2 regions of the Arthrobacter sp. BG5 genome follow, and region 2 is predicted to be linked to the other one. Evidence: predicted binding sites of a transcription regulator. Region 2 holds the regulator's gene; the other holds the start of a gene.
The links. Region 2 encodes Rex, which represses fermentation and respiration genes when NADH is low (regulators of the CRP and FNR family bind a similar motif). Its sites were predicted from a motif close to CTTGTGAANNNNTTCACAAG; they were not measured.
Positions count from the first base shown of each region.

Region 1: a site for Rex is predicted at 2,174-2,193, ahead of AC1MBE_RS02605 (glyceraldehyde-3-phosphate dehydrogenase). Genes of this name have one in related genera too.

Region 1 is NZ_CM155268.1:581,141-584,536, forward strand. It holds gene AC1MBE_RS02595 (HNH endonuclease family protein) at 1-11, opposite strand, end outside; gene AC1MBE_RS02600 (hypothetical protein) at 183-392, opposite strand; gene AC1MBE_RS02605 (glyceraldehyde-3-phosphate dehydrogenase) at 461-1,954, opposite strand; gene AC1MBE_RS02610 (hypothetical protein) at 2,227-2,379, shown strand; RNA gene rnpB (RNase P RNA component class A) at 2,443-2,836, opposite strand; gene AC1MBE_RS02620 (slipin family protein) at 2,946-3,396, shown strand, end outside.
Region 2 is NZ_CM155268.1:1,469,666-1,473,061, reverse strand. It holds gene AC1MBE_RS06740 (HAD family hydrolase) at 1-589, opposite strand, end outside; gene AC1MBE_RS06735 (glutaredoxin family protein) at 709-981, shown strand; gene AC1MBE_RS06730 (redox-sensing transcriptional repressor Rex) at 1,107-1,802, shown strand; gene AC1MBE_RS06725 (hypothetical protein) at 1,864-2,655, opposite strand; gene AC1MBE_RS06720 (hypothetical protein) at 2,871-3,257, opposite strand.

The DNA.
Region 1 (3,396 bases), 890 kb from region 2:
GTGATGCTCACGGAAGCGCCGGGGATGGGTGGGGTTGCTGCACCCCGCCAGCCTAGGCGGCCCCACGGACGTCGGGGCGGTTGTCCACAGTGTGCAGGACAAGTCAAGCACCCGGGTCCGCGGCTGCCGGCGGATCAGCGACGTGCATTCAGCTGGAGTGAAGTGCACTCAGCGTCGTGCAGTTACTGCTCCTTGGTGACCCGACGGAGGTCCTCCTCGGCGAGATTCAGCAGCGCTTCCAGCTGGCTGACCCGCGCGTCGTCGATCTCGCCGGCCTCGCGTTTGGCGCGGGCGTCGTCGAGGAGGCGCTTGGCTTCCTTGGCGTTCCGCCGGGCGACGTCGAGGGCATGTTCCAGGGTGGTTTCGTGCTCCACAGCCGAGTTCTGTTCCATGGCTCCATTGTGGTGCCCTTTCCCGGCCGATTCCAGAGACCCGGCCGGGAAAGGTCGCCAGTGAAGGGCTACCCGACCTCGACCGGCAGCCCGGCAGCCTCGAGGGTCGCGGCAGCGTCCTTGGCCGGGAACGACGGCGGGTTCACGCCGGCCATTTCCTCCATCACGCGGACCACCTGGCAGCTGTAACCGAATTCGTTGTCGTACCAGACATAGAGGACAAGGTTTTTGTCGTTGCTGATGGTGGCCAGTCCGTCGACAATGCCTGCGCGGCGCGAACCCACGAAGTCGGTGGAGACAACCTCGGGCGAATCGATGTAGTCCACCTGCTTGCGCAGTTCCGAGTGCAGCGACATCTCCCGCAGGTAATCGTTGACCTCGTCCTTGGTGGTGCCGTTTTCCAGGCTCAGGTTCAGGATGGCCAGGGACACGTCCGGGGTGGGGACGCGGATGGAGCTGCCGGTCAGTTTACCGAGGAGCTCGGGCAGCGCCTTGGCGACGGCCTTGGCGGCTCCGGTTTCGGTGATGACCATGTTCAACGCGGCGGAGCGGCCGCGGCGGTCACCCTTGTGGAAGTTGTCGATCAGGTTCTGGTCGTTGGTGAAGGAGTGCACCGTCTCGACGTGGCCGTGCACGACTCCGTAGCGGTCGTTGATGGCCTTCAGGACCGGCGTGATGGCGTTGGTGGTGCAGGATGCCGCGGAGACGATCTTGTCCGAGTCCGTGATGCTTGCGTGGTTGATGCCGTGCACGATGTTCTTCAGCTCGCCCTTGCCCGGGGCGGTCAGGAGCACGCGGGAGACACCCTTGCTCTGCAGGTGCTGGGAGAGGCCTTCGGCGTCGCGCCAGCGGCCGGTGTTGTCCACGACCAGGGCGTCGTGGATGCCGTAGGCGGTGTAGTCCACCGTGGCCGGGTTGTCCGAGTAGATGACCTGGATCTGGACGCCGTTGGCGGTGATGGTGTCGTTCTCGAGGTCCACCTTGATGGTGCCTTCGAAGGAGCCGTGCACCGAGTCGCGGCGCAGCAGGCTGGCGCGTTTGGTGAGGTCGTTGTCCGAGCCGCGGCGCACCACGATCGCGCGCAGCCGCAGGCCGTGGCCGCCGCCGGCCTTCTCGATCAGGAGGCGGGCCAGGAGCCGGCCGATGCGGCCGAAGCCGTAGAGGACGACGTCGGTGCTGGTGCGGTCGTCGCCGCCGCGCTTGCCGACAACTTCGGCCAGTTCTTCGCGCAGGAAGTCATCCAGGCTGAGGCCCTCGCCTTCTGCACGGTACTTCTCTGTCAGCCGGGCAATGTCGATGGCCGCCGCGCCGAGATCCAGCTTGGTGAGCGCGTCCAGCAGGGGTGCGGTCTCTTCGAGGCGCAGCTCTTCCTTGCTCATCCGGCGGGCGAAGCGGTGCGCCTTGAGGATGTTCATGGTGGACTTGTTGATCAGGCTCCGGCCGTGGATTGACGTCACCACATTGTTTTCGCGGTACAGCCGGCCGATCACCGGGATCATGGCCTCGGCGAGCGCCTCCCGGCCCATCCACGTATCAAGACAAGAATCTGACGTCTGGCTCACAGAACTACCTTCCTAAAATCCACCACATACGTCCTCGTATGCGGAAGTCGGTTCCCGGCGGATCTCCGGAACCTGGACGCGGCGGGGATTCGGTCCACCCCGGGCGCCTGCATGGAGCGCAAAGAAAAAGCCACCGGCTGCGAACGCAGACCCGGTGGCAGAACATCTACGTTCGCTATCCAGTCTAAAGCGGCGGGCCGGTCCCCGGGGGTCCGGGACGGCGTGAAATCACTCACACGCGGCCAGGGCGCCCGATGTCGTAGGATGTCCGGATGGGACTCATCGTTGCACTACTTGTCATCTGGCTCATTCTTTCGATCCTCGGCTTCGTCGTGAAGGGCCTGCTGTGGCTGGCCGTCATCGGCCTGGTCCTGTTTGTCGCGACGGCGGCATGGGGCTGGGTGAAGCGGAAGGCCAAGGCCTGATCCGAAACCTACGTCTTAAACGCGGGGGCTGGCACCACACGGTGCCGGCCCCTTTTGTGTGAGTGGATGGGTTGACCGATACGCCGGGTTCTGTGTTCCCGCGCTGTTGCCGGCGCGGGAGTAGCGGCCATCCATCTACGGACGCCGTTGCCGACGCCCTGCAGCGGCCTACCCGGACACTCGGGCGGGCAGCCCTCAAACGTGTCCTGTCTGGCCTTGCTCCGGGTGGGGTTTACCTAGCCTCCCCGGTCACCCGGGAAGCTGGTGGTCTCTTACACCGCCGTTTCACCCTTACCTGCTCCCCTGAACGTGCAAGCACGTCCCTGAGGCAGGCGGTCTATTCTCTGTGGCACTGGCCTGCGGGTTACCCCGAGTGGGCGTTACCCACCACCCTGCCCTGCGGAGCCCGGACGTTCCTCGAGCCACTTGCGTGACGCGCGGCCGCCTGGTCAACCCATCCGCTGACCATTCTACGGTCTCCCCCGGCAGCCGGGGCACCGGCGCCTTTTTGGCCCGACGGTGGGAGAATGAAACCAGCAACCCCGCCACGCAAGGAAGCGATTCGGATGGATTTCACCGCCGTCGTCATTTGGCTGCTCATCGCGGCCCTGCTCCTCATTGTGGCCCGGATGTCGATCCGGATTGTGCGCCAGTATGAGCAGGGCGTGCTGTTCCGGCTGGGCCGGGTGATCGGCGTCCGGATGCCCGGCCTGCGCTTCATCATCCCCGTGATCGACCGGCTGCAGCTGGTCAGCCTGCGGATCGTGACCATGCCGATCCAGTCGCAGGGCATCATCACCCAGGACAACGTCAGCGTGGATATCTCAGCGGTGGCCTACTACCGGGTGGTCGACGCCGTGAAGTCGGTCGTGGCGATCGAAAACGTGGCCGCCGCGATCAACCAGATCGCGCAGACCACGCTGCGGAAAGTGGTCGGCCGGCACAGCCTGGACCAGACCCTGTCCGAGACGGAACGCATCAACAGCGATATCCGCGAAATCCTCGACGCCCTCACAT
Region 2 (3,396 bases):
CCCAGCAGCGGTTCAGGTCCAGGCCTTGCGCCTCGGCGATGCCGCGGACGGCGACTGCCTTGGCCGGTCCGTGCAGGATATCGCCGACCAGCCGCCCGGTGTACGACCCGTCGTGGATCTCACCGACCGTGCCCAGGGCTCCGGTGAGGCCCAGCCGGGTGGAGATCACCGTGGCCACCTCGATCGGCGTCGCCGTCACCAGCCAGACCCGGCGGCCCACGCGGAGGTGCTGTTCGGCCAGCGCCTTGGTGCCCGGCCAGATCCGGGACTCGATCATCTCGTCGTAGACTTCCTCGCCGAGGGCTTCGATGTCCTGCACGGTGAAACCCGAGGCCAGGCTCAGGGCGGTGTCGCGGACGGCATGGACGTCGTCGATGTTTTCGCCGCGGAACACAAACATCAGCTGCTTCCAGGCGAAGCCCGCGGCCTGCGGAATGGTGAACGCCCCGCGCTGGTACATTTTCCGCGCCACATGGAACAGGCTGGCGCCGCGCATGAGGGTGTTGTCGACGTCGAAAAAGGCGGCCTCGCCGTCCTGCGATGACGCAGCCGGCCGCGTAGCCACCGCGACGTACTTCTCCTCGGGCATGCCACGAGTCTAGTCAATGCCGGCGGATCCCACGCGCAGTTGGGCCGCCGCCGCACCGCCGTCGGGCCCGGAACGCGGCCGCATCGACGCCGGGCCCGGCGCCGGGCTACCGTTGAACCATGGCCAAACCCGCGCTCCGCCCCGAGGTAGTTCTGATCACCAAGGCTGACTGCCACCTGTGCGCCGACGCGCGCGACGTGGTTGGACGGGTCACCGCCGGGCTGGGGCTCGAATGGTCCGAACAGTCCATCGACGACGACGCCGGCCTGCGCGAGCGCTACGCCGAGGAGATCCCGGTGCTACTGGTGGACGGGGTGCAGCGGGATTTCTGGCGGATCGACGAGGCCCGGCTGCTCCGTACCCTGCGACGTGCGCTCGACCAGCCTGCCTGAACGCCCCCGGGCCCGTCCGGCCGACGGGCCGCTGCCGGCCCCGGGCGGCTGGCGGGCGGCTGCTTTGTGGCCCGAACAGCCGGGGCTCTAGAGTGGAGGCACAACGCGACGCAATGGAGCAGATAGTGACTTCGCTATATTCCTCACCCGACGCCCTGCCCGGGGGAGCCGGACCTGCCGCCAAGCAGATCCCGCCCGCGGCCGTGGCCCGGCTGACGATATACCTGCGCGCGCTGACGACTCTGCTGGCGGAGGGCGTGGACCGGGTTTCCTCCGAATCGCTGGCCGAAGCCTCGGGGGTCAGCTCCTCCACGCTGCGCAAGGACCTCTCCTACGTGGGCTCCTATGGAACCCGCGGCGTGGGCTATGAGGTGCAGTACCTCAACCGCCACATCGCCGCCGCCCTGGGCCTGACCCACGACTGGAAAGTTGCCATCGTCGGCGCGGGCAACCTCGGCAAGGCCCTCGCCCGGTACGGGGGCTTCGAGTCCCGGGGCTTTGACATTGTGGCGATTTTCGACGCCGACCAGATGGTGGTGGGCAGCGAAGTGGGCTGGCTGCGGGTCAGCGACGCCGCGGACCTTGAAGCCGTGCTGCACCGCACCGGGGCCAACATGGTGGTTCTGGCCCTGCCCGCCGCGGTGGCGCAGAGCGTGTGCGACCGGGTCGTGGCAGCGGGAGTGCGCAGCATCCTGAGTTTTGCCCCGGTCATGCTGCAGGTGCCGCCCGGAGTCAACCTCCGCAAGGTGGACATGGCCACCGAACTGCAGATCCTCGCCTACCACGCACAAAGGGCGCAGGACCCGGAAGACGCCGACTGACTTCAGCCGGCGTCATCCGGCTCCCGCGCCCTCGGCCAGCGGCCTGAGTTAGCGGCCTGCGTTAGCGGCCGTAAGGGTTCTGCGCGTACGGGTTGGTGAACGGCTGCTGCTTCTGGAAGTAGGGGGAGACTGTCGGCAGGTACAGGATCACGATGCCGGCCACGCCCAGCACAACCGCCAGGGTGCCCAGGCTCAGCGGGAAGAGGCTGAGAAGGGACAAGGCGGCAAAGACCGTGCCCAGGATCCGTGCCCAGTTCTTGCCCTTGCGCACGTTCAACGCGACGAGGGCGTAAAGCCCGGCGCTGATAATCGCGAACACCACCACGGTCCCCACAATGACGCCCTTGATGTCTTCGAACCGGACGTCGGCGCCGCTGGCGGACATCTGCTGTTCGAACATGTCCCGCATGGCGGGGGAGTCCAGGGTTCCAATCGCCAGCAGCAGCGACAGAATCCATACGACGCCGGACGCCACCAGCAGCCAGAAGGCAAGGTCGAGCCGCGGCGGCCGGGTCCCGGCGCCACCGGTGGGGAGTTCCGACGGGTACTGCGCGTAGGGGGACTGTCCGTACGGGCTCTGGCTGAACTGACCCGGGGCCTGTCCGTAGGCCGGCGGCTGCTGGCCGTAGCCGGGAGCGTTCTGGCCGTACTGCGGAGCATTCTGGCCATACTGCGGGGCCGGCGGCTGCTGACCATAGCCGGGTGTCTGCTGGCCGTATTGCGGAGCGTTTTGACCGTACTGCGGGGCCGGCGGCTGCTGACCATAGCCGGGAGCGTTCTGGCCGTACTGCGGAGCCGGGTTGCCCGATTCGGGTCCGTCAGGGCTGGAAGGCTCGACTGGCGGGTTACTCATGGCGGTCCTTTGCATGTTGATGACGGGATGGGCTACCGGGACCAGTGTCTCAACCCCCTGCCCCCAGCATGGTTTAACTACACCGTACCCCGGGCCTGTGGCTGTGCGGGCCATTCCAGAAAGGTATTCTCGGCCCCACTTCGGGACCCGGCGGCCCCCGCATCGCACACTAAGGGCCCGGCCGGCGCCGGGGGCTCCCTTTTCGGGGCAGGGGCTCAAAAACGGCCCTTGAAAGCGTCGAACCAGGCCTGTGACTTGGGCAGCCACATCAGCATGGTCGCCACCAGGCTGATGAGGAAACCCGGCCAGCTTCCGCCACCGGCGACGCCGATGCTCAGCAATGCGAGGACCAGGCTGACTCCGGCAGCGATGGTGAGGGCGAACCGGGCCCATTCCCAGCCCTCCTTCATCTTCATCGCCAGTGTGACCTGGGCCCAGGCCAGCGCGAGGGCCACCAGCACCAGCAGGAGCAGCAGGATGCCCGCCGGCGGTGACACCACAAAAAGGACGAGGGTGCCGAAGAGCCCGATCACGCCGGCGAGCACACCCAGCATGCCGCCGATCACCCAGACCCAGTAGGAGACCTTCAGCTCCGTGGGCATGGCCGGGACGTTGAGAATTGCGGAATAGCCGCCTACCGGCAGGGCCTCCTTGAAGGTCCGTGGCCGGTCTGCGGGCCACTGGATGCGGAATGCACCTGGGCGTCCCGGCCGCCCCGATCCGCCCGGCGGGGCGTTGCCC